DNA from 4 places in the Paenibacillus sp. CFBP13512 genome. Region 3 is predicted to be linked to each of the others. Evidence: riboswitches for the same ligand, from Rfam matches in the RefSeq annotation. Region 3 holds a riboswitch; each other region holds the start of a gene.
What was found. Region 3 has a riboswitch for cyclic di-AMP ahead of PaeCFBP13512_RS14645 (hypothetical protein). Riboswitches for the same ligand answer to the same signal wherever they lie in the genome.

Region 1: linked by a shared signal. The riboswitch ahead of PaeCFBP13512_RS20710 (ubiquitin-like domain-containing protein) and the one ahead of PaeCFBP13512_RS14645 (hypothetical protein) in region 3 are both predicted to bind cyclic di-AMP.
Region 2: linked by a shared signal. The riboswitch ahead of PaeCFBP13512_RS21245 (C40 family peptidase) and the one ahead of PaeCFBP13512_RS14645 (hypothetical protein) in region 3 are both predicted to bind cyclic di-AMP.
Region 4: linked by a shared signal. The riboswitch ahead of kdpF (K(+)-transporting ATPase subunit F) and the one ahead of PaeCFBP13512_RS14645 (hypothetical protein) in region 3 are both predicted to bind cyclic di-AMP.

What each region holds. Positions count from the first base shown of each region.
Region 1 is NZ_QGAD01000022.1:13,066-16,329, forward strand. It holds gene PaeCFBP13512_RS20700 (HD domain-containing protein) at 1-90, shown strand, start outside; gene PaeCFBP13512_RS20705 (TatD family hydrolase) at 138-905, shown strand; cyclic di-AMP (ydaO/yuaA leader) riboswitch at 1,101-1,324, shown strand; gene PaeCFBP13512_RS20710 (ubiquitin-like domain-containing protein) at 1,648-2,766, shown strand; gene rnmV (ribonuclease M5) at 2,959-3,264, shown strand, end outside.
Region 2 is NZ_QGAD01000024.1:13,717-16,980, reverse strand. It holds gene PaeCFBP13512_RS21255 (ATPase domain-containing protein) at 1-327, opposite strand, end outside; gene PaeCFBP13512_RS21250 (YwhD family protein) at 690-1,202, opposite strand; cyclic di-AMP (ydaO/yuaA leader) riboswitch at 1,683-1,822, shown strand; gene PaeCFBP13512_RS21245 (C40 family peptidase) at 1,835-2,308, shown strand; gene PaeCFBP13512_RS21240 (GNAT family N-acetyltransferase) at 2,586-3,101, shown strand; gene PaeCFBP13512_RS21235 (hypothetical protein) at 3,184-3,264, opposite strand, start outside.
Region 3 is NZ_QGAD01000009.1:151,006-154,269, forward strand. It holds gene PaeCFBP13512_RS14630 (hypothetical protein) at 1-261, opposite strand, end outside; gene PaeCFBP13512_RS14635 (hypothetical protein) at 261-584, opposite strand; gene PaeCFBP13512_RS14640 (oxidoreductase) at 635-1,351, opposite strand; gene PaeCFBP13512_RS14645 (hypothetical protein) at 1,446-1,841, opposite strand; cyclic di-AMP (ydaO/yuaA leader) riboswitch at 1,962-2,155, opposite strand; gene PaeCFBP13512_RS14650 (hypothetical protein) at 2,549-3,007, shown strand; gene PaeCFBP13512_RS14655 (universal stress protein) at 3,049-3,264, shown strand, end outside.
Region 4 is NZ_QGAD01000014.1:24,352-27,615, forward strand. It holds gene kdpA (potassium-transporting ATPase subunit KdpA) at 1-1,380, opposite strand, end outside; gene kdpF (K(+)-transporting ATPase subunit F) at 1,400-1,480, opposite strand; cyclic di-AMP (ydaO/yuaA leader) riboswitch at 1,729-1,911, opposite strand; cyclic di-AMP (ydaO/yuaA leader) riboswitch at 1,973-2,176, opposite strand; gene PaeCFBP13512_RS17890 (carboxypeptidase-like regulatory domain-containing protein) at 2,479-3,264, opposite strand, start outside.

The DNA of each region.
Region 1 (3,264 bases), on a different contig from region 3:
TTAGAGAAAGTTATTCATCAATTATCCGAAGAAGTGGCAGCGATATTTGAAAACAAAATTAATCCGCCACAGATGGAATTTGAAATATAAGATTAGCGAAAAAAGAACGAGAAACAGAGAAGGAGTGAGAAAATTATATGTTATTTGATACACATACTCATTTGGATTCGATCGAATTTGCCGATGATCGTAAAGAAGTGATTGAGCGTGCTTATGCACAAGGGGTAACCCGAATGATCAATGTGGGATTCAACCGTGAAACGATTCCCACCACGATGGAATTAGTCGAAAGTTATGAATTTATATATGCGGCTATTGGCTGGCATCCTGTAGATGCGATTCATATGCAACCTGGAGATCTGGAATGGATCGAATCGCTATGCAAACATGAAAAAGTAGTAGCGATTGGTGAAATTGGTCTGGATTATCACTGGGATACTTCACCGAAAGAAGTACAGCATAAAGTATTACGTGAACAAATCGGTCTAGCACGTTCGATTAATATGCCGATTGTTATCCATAATCGTGATGCTCATGAAGATATTGTTAAGATTTTGCGCGAAGAAAAAGCACATGAAGTTGGAGGGGTTATGCACTCCTTTTCAGGTAGCTGGGAAACGGCTAAAATGTGTCTCGATATGGGCTTTCATTTATCGTTTGGAGGACCGATTACTTTCAAAAATGCGAAGCAACCTAAAGAGGTGTTACAACAGGTTCCAATGGACCGTCTTTTGCTTGAAACAGACTCCCCATTTTTGACACCACATCCTTATCGTGGAAAACGAAATGAGTCCGGTTATGTGACACTTGTAGCAGAAGCTGCTGCTGCGCTAAAAGGGGTATCACTGGAAGAAATTAGTACAATTACAACTAAAAATGCACTGGAACGATTTGGCATTCGGTGAAAAAGAGAGTAAATCACGCAAAAAACAGCGTTAAACGGATATATGAATAAATTATAACCAAAAAACAGAAGAATATGACAACTTTTTAACCATTTATTCAGAAAAACGTGCTTGCTGGTCGCTTTACATGAGGGTTGGGTTCGGGATATTATTTCATCAGTGATTTAATCTTGCTGTTATTACGCAAGATTCCATGATTCGGTCTCGCTGAGTTTCCTGCATAGGAAAACGGGGGAACCAACATATGTCTTCAAGCCATTATTATCAGAATACCGAAGTCATTATGTATGATTCCTTTTACAGGGTCTACGGGGTGAATTGGAGGTACTCGCGCCATGAGCGGAGGAGCCTTCAAAGGGCAAGAAATATGATGTGTCCGAATCCGACAGCTAACCCCGTAAGCGATGCAGAGGCAACCTCGTATTTTCTAACGTTTTCCGAACTGTATTTAGATACGTCGGAAGCCAAGGAAAAGTTGCTTTGCTCTTTTCCAGAGGCTTCTTTTGTTTTGGGCTAAACGAAAAGATTCAGAGAATACGATATTTGAAATTTGATCTTTCAGATATTAGGTGTGTCCCTTAGACTGACCATGGCGCAGGCATTTTTGAACATCACGAAAGATTATCACACAGATTTGGTAATCTTATGCTTACGATCAGCCTGTGAAAATTCTGTTATATAGTCGCGTCATATACAATTACGTCACAGCTAGACGGCGAGACTATGAAGGAGGACGGAAGAAGTGGCAATTGCTCCTTTCGAAAAAACCCATGGTTCGCGCTCATCCAGCATGTCTTACGCGCTGAGTTGGAAGCAACAAAACCTACGCTATGTATTGTGGGCTGCATTATTAGTGATCGCTCTTGCAGCGATGCTATTGTCCCTACTTTATAATCAAGCGGGTAAAAATATTTCTGTAGTCATTGACGGCAAAGCACAAACCGTGGAAACACGTAAATTGATGCTTTCTCAACTGCTTGATGAAAATCAAATTAAAGTGGCACCACAAGATAAAGTATCTATGCCTATGAATGGCGCGCTTCAGGATGGGGACAAAGTTTATATTAACCATGCGGTTGCAGTAAACATTACGGCAGATGGTGGAACCAAGAAAATTTATACCACCTCTAAAACAGTTGGTAACACATTGGAGCAGGCTGGGTTAACACTGTCAGGTGAAGATCAATTAACACCTGCGATGGAATCTTCAGTTCATGACAATATGGATATCAAGATTGTGCGTACCAAATCATTTGTAGCGAAAAAAGTAGTCAAGATTCCATATCAAACGGTTAAAAAAACCGATGGTTCCATGCTTGAAGGTAAAACCAAGTTAGTGCAAGGCGGTCAAACAGGTAAAGTGGTTCAATACATCGAGAAAGTATACGAAGATGGAGAATTCGTCTCCAAACGTATGGTTAATAAAAAAACAACCGCAAAAGTAAAAGATAAGATTGTAGCTATTGGTACCAAAAAAGAGGAGCCTAAACTTCTCGCAGCTGCTTCTTCTAGTGGAGGATCAAGTAATAGTACTTCCAAAGCAGGTGTAGATTTCTCTTATGCGAAAGTACTGAACAATGTATCTCTAACTGCTTATTCGTCTCAAGAACCTGGTCTAGGTACAGTGACTGCTTCGGGAGCACGTGTAACAGAAGGTCGTACGATTGCAGTCGATACGAGTGTCATTCCTATGGGATGGTGGGTATACATTGAAGGCATTGGCTTCCGCCGTGCTGAAGATACCGGTAGTGCTATTAACGGTAATAAAATCGACGTGTATATAGACAGCTTGAGCCAAGCGAGAGCATTTGGACGCAAATCCGGTTACACTGTATATGTAATTGGCCCGGTTAAACCCTAGAGAGGGTGTTGATTGGGATAGCACCATTGCTTAAGCCCAGTCATCTGTTATATGATATAAATAATATTAACTATGAGCGTGCATAAAGAAAACAAAAAGAAGAGGATAAATCCTCTTCTTTTTGTTCTGTTAAGATGAATATCGAACAGATTATCTTATCATTTAGAGAGTGAAGGGAAGCGTACAATCAACGTGATTAAAGAAGTGATTGTTGTGGAAGGACGAGACGATACCGTAGCGATTAAAAGAGCTGTAGACGCAGATACGATCGAGACAGGCGGCTCAGCTATAGGTGCTCATGTGATTCGTCGTGTAAAATTAGCTCAAGAACGACGCGGTGTAATTATATTAACTGATCCTGATTTTGCAGGTGAACGGATACGTAAGATCGTAGCGCAGAAAGTCCCTGGATGTAAGCATGCTTTTATCCCTGAAAGTGAAGCTACGCTCAAAGGTGATATTGGTGTCGAAAATGCTTCTCCAGAAGCTATTCGTGAA
Region 2 (3,264 bases), on a different contig from region 3:
TAATAAAATTTCCGGTTCTATACAGATCACACGTAATAAGTTACGCCGTTCCAAATCTTTCAAATTCCATCCAAACCGTTCCATATCATCGTAGATTTGTTCAGGAAGTTCTTCGAATGTAATATAAATACCGGGCTCATTATGTTTAATAGCACCTTCAACCAAGAATTGCATACCTATCGTTGTTTTGCCTGTACCTGGCTCACCTTCCAGAATAACGACGCCTCCTGGGGGAATGCCACCGCATAAAATATCATCCAGTCCCGGGATACCTGTACTAATAGGCTGTTTTAATGTCTTGGTGTAAGCAGCTTCGCTTTTTTGCATTTAGTGTTCCCTCCATCTGTAGAATATTTTAGTCACGCAAGGGACAGCTTCCTACGATGATGACTTTCTCTTAATTATAACAAGGGTTTAGAGATAGAAGGAAGTAAATTTCCAATTTTTATAGTCATTTGACATCCCATCCTCATTCATAACCTTTTTTACCATATTTTACTTGTTATTATATGATATAAATAAAGATAATCCTACTATTTTGAATCCTTAATACTTGTTGGTGAAATATTATTCTTCTATAGAAGAAGTTTTTTTAAAGTGATACCAAAATGGTGACATGAAATGATAAAAGACCGACGATCTGAGGGTCGTCGGTCTTTTGTGTAATACGTAGACTATGTTAGTTATTATTAACCTTCTAATGCAGATTTAAACTCTTCTGAAGACTGATTCCACCACTCTTCATTATGGGCAACCAATAACTTTTTAAGCGCTGCTTTTTCTTCTGTTCCTAAGCCCTCTAACATAATGCGACGCTTGATCGCATAATCTAACTTATTCACATGCTCGGCAAGAATTTTCCAGCCTTTTTTCTCTTCTTCATTGATCCACATCTCACAAGCTGTCGCTCCTGCATAATTAACACCTTCAGCTAATTTATCTACAGCGACCCATACTAACCATACTTGGCGACCACCATTTAATTCTTCACGATTGGTAGTAAATTTGATTCCTTTTTCTACCTTACTTTTGGCATGCATAGCGCCAACATCGATTTTTGCTTCGCCATGGTCTATAATGATAGGGGAAACATTATTGAGGTTAATCGCTCCTGATCCAAACCCCTTATGTTTACTACTTTTTGCACTACTACTTACAATATTCAGTGACATTGACTTTTTACTTGCTTGATTTTCATCCATATTGTTAGAATACTCCTTTGTAGGTCAGTATAAATAAAGACTGTTATACATATAAATGGGACTTTAATCTATTACTCATATTGTAGCGAATAATGAGTTAAAAGCCAATAAAGTCGATTATTGTCACGATTTTTCATAAAAAAAGGTAAAAAACGTTCATTATTGTGATTGGTGAACCGAAGAAAGTATATATAGTGGTCATCATTCACTAATAACCACCCACATCTGATCAAAAGATTAAATTTTTTTAACTTTTAAGAACATGACAACCGTAGGCTTTGACAGAGATTACTCGTCAAAATGCTTAAGCAAATATTAAAAACAGATGAATAAACGTTTGCCAAAGTAAAAAACCTCTGGTAGAATAAATCCAGTGAGATTTTAGTAACAACTTTGTAAACTTTAAAACGAAATGCTGTAACCTTTATAGCGTAATGAAAAATTTGTCGTTTTGTCGTAATGATCCGTGAACGGTACATACCAAGCTTTGAGCCAAATTCCTTGGTACCGGGAAACGGGGGAACCGTTTTGGGTGAATTGATCTTGTTTCGGAGGGATCATAGGGGAATACCTTCTACCGAATCCTTAAGCTAACCTCGTAGGCAATTGGAAGGGGACAATTGATTTTGAACATGAAAAAGAAACTAACAGCCGCAGTAATGGGACTTGCTATTGCATTTACGTCACTTGGAGTAACAAGTGCACATGCAGATTCTAAAATGGATCAAGTAATTGATGGAGCTATTGGAACACCTTATCGTATTGGTGGAACATCTTTCAGCGGTTTTGACTGCTCTGGATTTACACAATATGTATTCGGCAAAATGAACATTGATCTTCCTCGCCAATCTAGTTCTCAATATCAAGTAGGTGAGCCTGTATCAAAAAGTGATTTAATTGCTGGAGATCTGTTATTCTTCAATACTACCGGGGCTGGAGTTTCACATGTAGCAGTTTATGTAGGAAATGGTAACTTCGCACACGCTTCTACTTCTAAAGGTGTGAGAATTGACAGTTTGAGCATGGATTACTATCAAAATCGTTACGTTGGTGCTAAACGCGTTATGAGTGATTCCACATATAACACCTTCGCAACTGACAATTAATTATCCTATTAACAACTCATATAAATGAACCTACAGACCACTTAAGATTCCCGCCAGAATCTTTGGTGGTTTTTTTATGTTTCTATATAAGTAAGACGTATCGAACGTCTAATAGGTTACATAAAATTGTGAATCTTTGAAAATTTATATTTTGTTGTGGTTATAATTATGTCTACTTATTATTAACCTACTCGTAATTATGGTAAACAGGATATTGCAAATTTTTTATCTTTTTTTTATGGTATACATATGAAGTATGGTCATAGGAGGTTACTGGATGAGCTCATCACTAGATTCTGTTTTTCATACTATTCCTTTGACAGAATTACATGCCGCTGAAGTATGCACATGGATCTATGAACCACCTTATAATATCTATGGTTGGATGGCATGGGAACAAATGAAAGAATTAGGGATTGAATTTGGAGATCCGATAATTCGAGAAAAACAATATCTATCTGTTCTAGATAAACATGAACAACTAGCTGGCTTTGCTCAACTTTTTCCATTAGGAGATACGATTAGACTAGGTATAGGAATGCGTCCCGATCTTTGTGGTCATGGTTATGGAGAAGAATTTTTACGAGCAATTGTGCAGACGGCTCAGGAACGTAGTGCTACCGCAGAGATTGATTTAGAAGTATTGACCTGGAATCAACGGGCTATTCGCACCTATCAGAAAGCAGATTTTTATATTACAGATATGTATGAACGCAGAACGCCTGATGGGATGAAGCCTTTTTATTGTATGGTCTATCAAGCTCCGCCTAACGCACGTTATCCTAATCTCTAAAATAAAAGCACAGAAGGAATGATAAGACTCATTCTTCTGTGCTTTTTGTGTATTTCTTTTTTACATACCTATAATAGATGTTTTAAATTAAAGTTACGAAAGTCATTTCTTCTTTGCCAATCAGAATATCGATCCGATGGGTATCTGCATCGTAAATGACAAC
Region 3 (3,264 bases):
ATCAAGCCCTTGTATGATTTCATGAGAATCATCGTCTGATTCGGTAGGCTTGGATGCTTGCGAATACGTCACTTTCAAATAGCCGATCAATACCATAGATACAGGCTGATCTATAGCTGGAGATGCAGAAGGTTCTACTGCACGCACATAGATATTAAAGCTATGCGACTGAGGTTCAAAAGCGATATAAAATTCGCCAATCTCACTGCTGGATAAAGGGATATACCCATCTGGTATAGAGTATGTCTGCTCATTATTCATTATTTTTGTAGAAACTGAATCGTAAACTGAATCGCTTCTAACGCTTCTTGTACAAACGCTTTATTTTCTTTTTCCCATTCATTTGGATCATCCATAAAAGAGTCATCTAACCATTCTTCTAATCCAGTCGCTATTTTACGGCGCTCATTCGGTTGTGATGGAGCTTTACCACGTAACGCTTGAATTGCACTATGCATCACTTTGCAGGAAGATTGGATAAATGGATAATCGTCTTTATCCCATGCTTTGGCATTATCCATATCGTAAAAAGAAATCCATTTTTCGATCGTTGAAGCTGCTTGCTTAGGTTCTAATTGAGGCATATTATAATTCTCCATTTCTATAATTGAACTAATACGTACGAATGATGACGTCAACTCCGTTTTTTAGTAGAAGCAGTCGTAGGCTGTGATTCATCGGCAATCCGCTGCAAACGATCTGAAAGATACACATGCGATCCGGGTTTGGCGGTCTGTGCAATTCGATACATCGCTAGAGCGACTGCACTTGCTTCTATTCCCCGATATTTACGAAGAGGGCCCACCATAAGGAAAGATAATGCCTGAGAGATGACAGTACCAAATTGCTCGCCTGCACGGCTATCTTTACGCTTACCAAGCAATAAAGATGGACGAATCAACGACAACGAGGTATATCCAATCTGTTGTAATCGCTGTTCCAGTTCTCCTTTGATCCGTGTATAAAAGATACTGGACTTCGGATCGGCCCCCATAGAACTGATAACGATAAACTGTTTGGCTCCTTGCTCATACGCAATCTGCGCTACCGCAAATGGATAAATAACATCAATTTCGATCATCTGCTTCTGTGTTCCTGCTTGCTTAATCGTTGTTCCCAGACAACAGAATACATCATCTGCTTTCATATCCGCTCGATAATCTTGCAATTTATTGTAATCCACCACAACCTGTTGCAACTTCATATGTTGCAGTTGTTGCACAGGTTGGCGGACAAGAGCAATCACTTGAGTGTATTCTGTACTTTCTAATAACTGGCGCAGCAACTTTTTGCCTACTAGACCTGTGGCTCCTGCGACTAATGCTGTTTTACCGATCACGATCATCTCCATTTCTGCGCATCGCCTTGATTCCCTATCTTCTTCATTATCAAGATATCATCAGCAAATTGCAAAATAAAATGAGCGATCGATCTACAGCACTTTTTTATAACAAAAAGGAAGCACTGCTCCCATTCGTATGAATAATGTAATCGGCGCCCAGTCCACGATAAATCAATCGGGATTGGTTGCCTTCTGTAATAACATAGAGTTGCTGTGATGACCATGTTCGGCAGATCTGGATATAACGACAACAGAGCGGTAGACTGCGTTCAAATAAATAAATTTTGCCAATCTTCAACTCTGGAATCCGCCATAACTCTTGTCGCTGTGTGTCGATCACTAGCACATGTTCAATCCCCATTTTCTGATATCGAAGTTGATCGGCTTGACTGTTCACGATCACTGCAAATGGAATCTTTTTCACTTTTAACAATTGCATAAATTGCTCCCCTGCTACAGTAGCCGGTGATACCAGTACAAATTCCTGCTCATATTCCATCCTTGTTCGCGCTCCTCCACCCATTGTAGACAACAAAAAAAAGCCGTTAGAAGAGGACCTCTTCATCAGCTTCTAAGACAAGTGCCTGCGGCATCTTATCATGGCGTAGTTGATTATTGTCGTCTCTCTTATTGCAGCTTACGAGGTTAGCTGACGGATTCGGAAGTAAGAGTCTCCCTACAGAGTTATCGGTCTTCACCAACTGCTCTGATTCACCCCTGAATAGCTCACTAGCATAGTGTCTATTCTTATGGTTCCCCCGCTGATTGAAAGGTCTATTGATACCCTTTTCAGCCATTAAGCTGTAATGAACTTGAAAGAAATCATACGCCCGCTCTTTTCGTTTGTAAAGCAGTACTGAAGCTCGCTATATTCGGATATAGAGCAATCCAGTCGATTGTAGGGTTCTAATGTTCTATTTCCTTCATCTAGCGCTGTTTTACTTTATTTTACAGGATAAATGGATAAACTGGCGCATTGATGAGTATACAAGACATTACCGTATGAATGAATAGAATGAATCCGATTACATGGTGGTTTTCACAGATATATGATCTTTTTAATACTCAGGTCTGATTTTACTTCTTTCTCTGAGCGGACTATGATTGCTAACAATATCTGACATCAAGTATACCGTTATAGACAGATACACGGATCGTTATTGGATTAGGCAAAGAAACATCATATTAAAGGAGTGTAGATTTTTGATGAGTCTGTTATCGGCCATTTCACCTGTTACTCATGCGGTATCCACTAGCAACACATCTGTCCATGTTATTCATTCTATTGAAGTATTTCAGTATGATAATCGCCGTCTAGCCTTACCTGAAATGGATGGCTATCTACACTGTGGGCTATTAAAAATCGCAAGTCATGGAGTTACAGGCTGGGCGGAATATTCATTTACAGATCAAGTTCAGCATCTGGATCTGGTGAAATGGAGTCGAGTATTTACATCACTCAAAAAATGCCCTCTAGATCAAGCACTCTCTCATATCGATCAGCAGCAACAGAATTGGGGAAGTGTACGTAGTCAGGTTGCTTTAGAAGCATTGACTGAACTGCGGATTCGACTACAAGATTCACCTGATGTGTGGACATCGTCAGATGCGCTTATTAATCATGCTTTTTTGTTAGATTACACCATCGCTTATTATTCCTTTTGAACAATTCTGGTTAATGGATCATAACTACGAAATAAAGGAGTGTGCCTTTCTTGAACTCTGAAAAAATTATGGTGTGTGTGTATTATGGGCCTAATGGAGAACGATTGATCAGGCGTGGTATTCATTTATCTCAATTGATTCAGTCTCCACTCTGTGTACTCAGTGTGATTGATCACCCGATCGATGAGATGGATCAGCAAGAAGAGAAATATGTAGAGGCATGGCGCAAATTGACCGAAGAAGCAGGAGGTACATTT
Region 4 (3,264 bases), on a different contig from region 3:
TGATGTAAATTCATAGAGCGCTTGAGTCAGTCCATGATAACCCGGATTCGAAATCGTATCTGCCTGCGTCATTAAAGCAATCGCTGTAGGCGCTAAGACCAGTAGAGGCTGAATAAGTAATGTGACGGCAATCAATTTCATTTCTTTGCCTTCAATTTTGCGACCGAGAAATTCAGGTGTGCGTCCAACCATAAGACCGGATAAGAACACCGCAATAATGGCATACATTAGAATATTCAACAGTCCTACACCTGAACCGCCAAATACTGTATTTAGCATCATATTTCCTAATGCAATCAATCCACCGAGTGGTGTTAACGTATCATGCATGTTATTGACAGCACCAGTCTCTGAAGCAGTAGTAACTACAGAGTAGAACGAAGATTGAGCTTCGCCTAATCGTACTTCTTTACCTTCCATCGATCCTGCATTGTGCTGGGTACCTAATTGATTAATCAATGGATTTCCTTGATATTCACTTGCAAGAGATACACTAAGCATCACGACAAACATCATAACCATCGAAACGAATAATACTCGGCCTTGCTTCGAGTTGCCGACCATTTTACCGTACGTAAATGGCAATGACATTGGAACCAGTAACATCATCAGCATTTGCAACATATTACTGAATCCGCCTGGATTTTCAAAAGGATGTGCAGAGTTGGCTCCAAAATAACCACCACCGTTATTCCCTAATTCTTTGATCGCTAGAAATGATCCAATTGGACCTACACCAATCTTTTGCTCTGTTCCTTGTAACGTCTGTGCTGTCACTACAGTATGCAACGTCTGCGGCATACCTAATCCAACAAAGACAAGCGCCATAATAAAAGTAAGAGGTAACAAAATGCGTGTAATTGCCCGTACTAGATCCGTAAAGAAATTACCTAGTGGCTTACCGGTTATTCCTCTAATAAATGCAATTGCAACCGCAATCCCTGTTGCCGGTGATACAAACATCATAAAGATAATCGCTGTCATCTGTGAAAATAAAGATAAACCACTTTCACCACTATAATGCTGTAAATTGGTATTTGTCATAAAGCTAATCGCTGTATTGAACGCTAGATCAGGGCTCATATTCGTAATGCCCGCTGGATTCAAAGGTAATACATGTTGAAGACGGAAGATCGCATAAGCGATAAGTAAGATCACTGTATTACTGATCAATACGGCTCCTGCATATTGCTTCCACGTCTGATTTTCACCTTTGATTCCACCGAACCTGTAAATCCATTTTTCAATAGGATGAAACCAACGATCTAATCGATTGGGTGTATTGTCAAAAGCATGTGCAATATAATGTCCGGTTGGACGAGCGATGATTAAAGCAATAATAAAAGTGACTGCAATTCCGATATATGAAAAGATACTCACGATGTTCTCCCCTGACCCATTAGAATTTTTCTGGATAAATTAATGCGTAACATAGATAAATGGTTAATCCACCAATAATAATCCACAGCAGCCAAGTCATCGCTCATTCCTTCTTTCTCCGATAGCTACAGATGCCCATTGCAGCAACCCGCTCAACCCTACAGTAATCAACAAAACCAATCCAATCATTAATATATCCATCATATGTGAAGAACTCCCTGCATTCATTTTGGTTACTATAATTTGCTAAAAAAGGCACAAAAAAAGAAGCCTGGAGAAAAGCAGAACTTTTCCCCAGACTTCTACAAACACGCACACTTATCGTGTACCTGCCGAGTTGCTGGTTAGGAGTTCTCCCTTATACGCTTACGGAGTTAGCTGTCGGATTCGGGCTGGAAGATTGCCCGTTCCGGTAGATACCGGAATTCACCCCATGTTGTGTAGATCCTGATCATTTCCTATCAGTCCTCTCCATCAACGATTGGTTCCCCCGCTTTTCATATGCATATGAAAATTAAGCGTTGTGACATTGTTAACATATCAAAAAACACAGAGTCGTATTACACTGTGTCAGATCGGCACAAGCTTCACACTTCTCTCCTATCCACGCTTACGAGGTTAGCTGTCGGATTCGGGCGGTGAGAGTCGCCCTACTGCATTGTCTGACTGTACCATGGTTAGTCAGTATGCAGATTCACCCCAACGATTCACATTCCGGCTCTCACACCGTTTTGTGAAATCGCAATTTGGTTCCCCCGTTTTTCGGTTAGCACCGAAAACTCAGCGATCAAAAACATTGGAAACTTCATTTATATCAGTTGCTGAATCGTATTCATCAACTGCCTGCAATGAATAATACGCCTGTCCTTGTCAACTGTAAAGCTGAGAAAAGACGCAAAAAAAGCTGTGAATCATCACAGCTTTCATTTTCAGATAACTATTGAAAAGTTATCTATCGCAGGCTCCTATTTTCTCTCTTTTTCATCGTTTCTCTACTTTTTCACTGTTGTTACATCGCATTTATCATTCATTTGCAACAGATTCTGAAAACGGTTATGTCATTTTTTACGCAAGATGCTATCATTTTTAAAATTATGGTCAACCTGTGTAGATTTCATAAGCGAAATGATACAGTGTGCTAATGTCTGAATTTAATGGCTTACCGTTGCTGAAAAATTGGATTCTGACAATATCATAATAATGTCTGTATTTGGATGATTGGAAAGTATATTGTCCTACTCCTGGATTATCAATATTGACTGGCATTGTAAAGTTACCTGAAGCATCTGTCGTAGCTGTTCCGGGAATCACTTTGCCATTGAGAATTGTAGTGATATTAGTCGTTACGATAGCGTTCGCTACCGGATTGCCTGTAGCATCAAAAGCACGACCTGAGATCACAATATTGTTTTTGACACGCCACTTATTACCTTGTCCATAATTAATAAATCCATAGACACCACCATCTGTTGTAATATTACTGATCGCAACTCTGGATACATCTGCTGTCTGATAATTAACAGATAGTTTGTATGGAGTCGTTAGATCGAATGTAGAAGGTGCTAAGACTTGAATATAATACGTTCCCGCAGGTAGTGTGACTTGACCGTTGGTATTCTGTGCCAGTGTTCCTTGACTCACCAGATTCGCATTAAATAACTGTAATTGATACGTTCCATAAGCAGATGTGTTGTCTAGACGAAGGTTCATTTTGGATTGAGCTGTCAAAGTGACTTTTGTCCAATCCTCGTCAAAACGATTATCAATATTCTGTGTGCTGACAAAAGGTGCTGATCCTTTATCTTTGGCTAACCACGGATTATCATCAGGCTCGCTTGCATCATAACTATCTGAAGTGACAGCAAATACAGTAAATGGATTAGT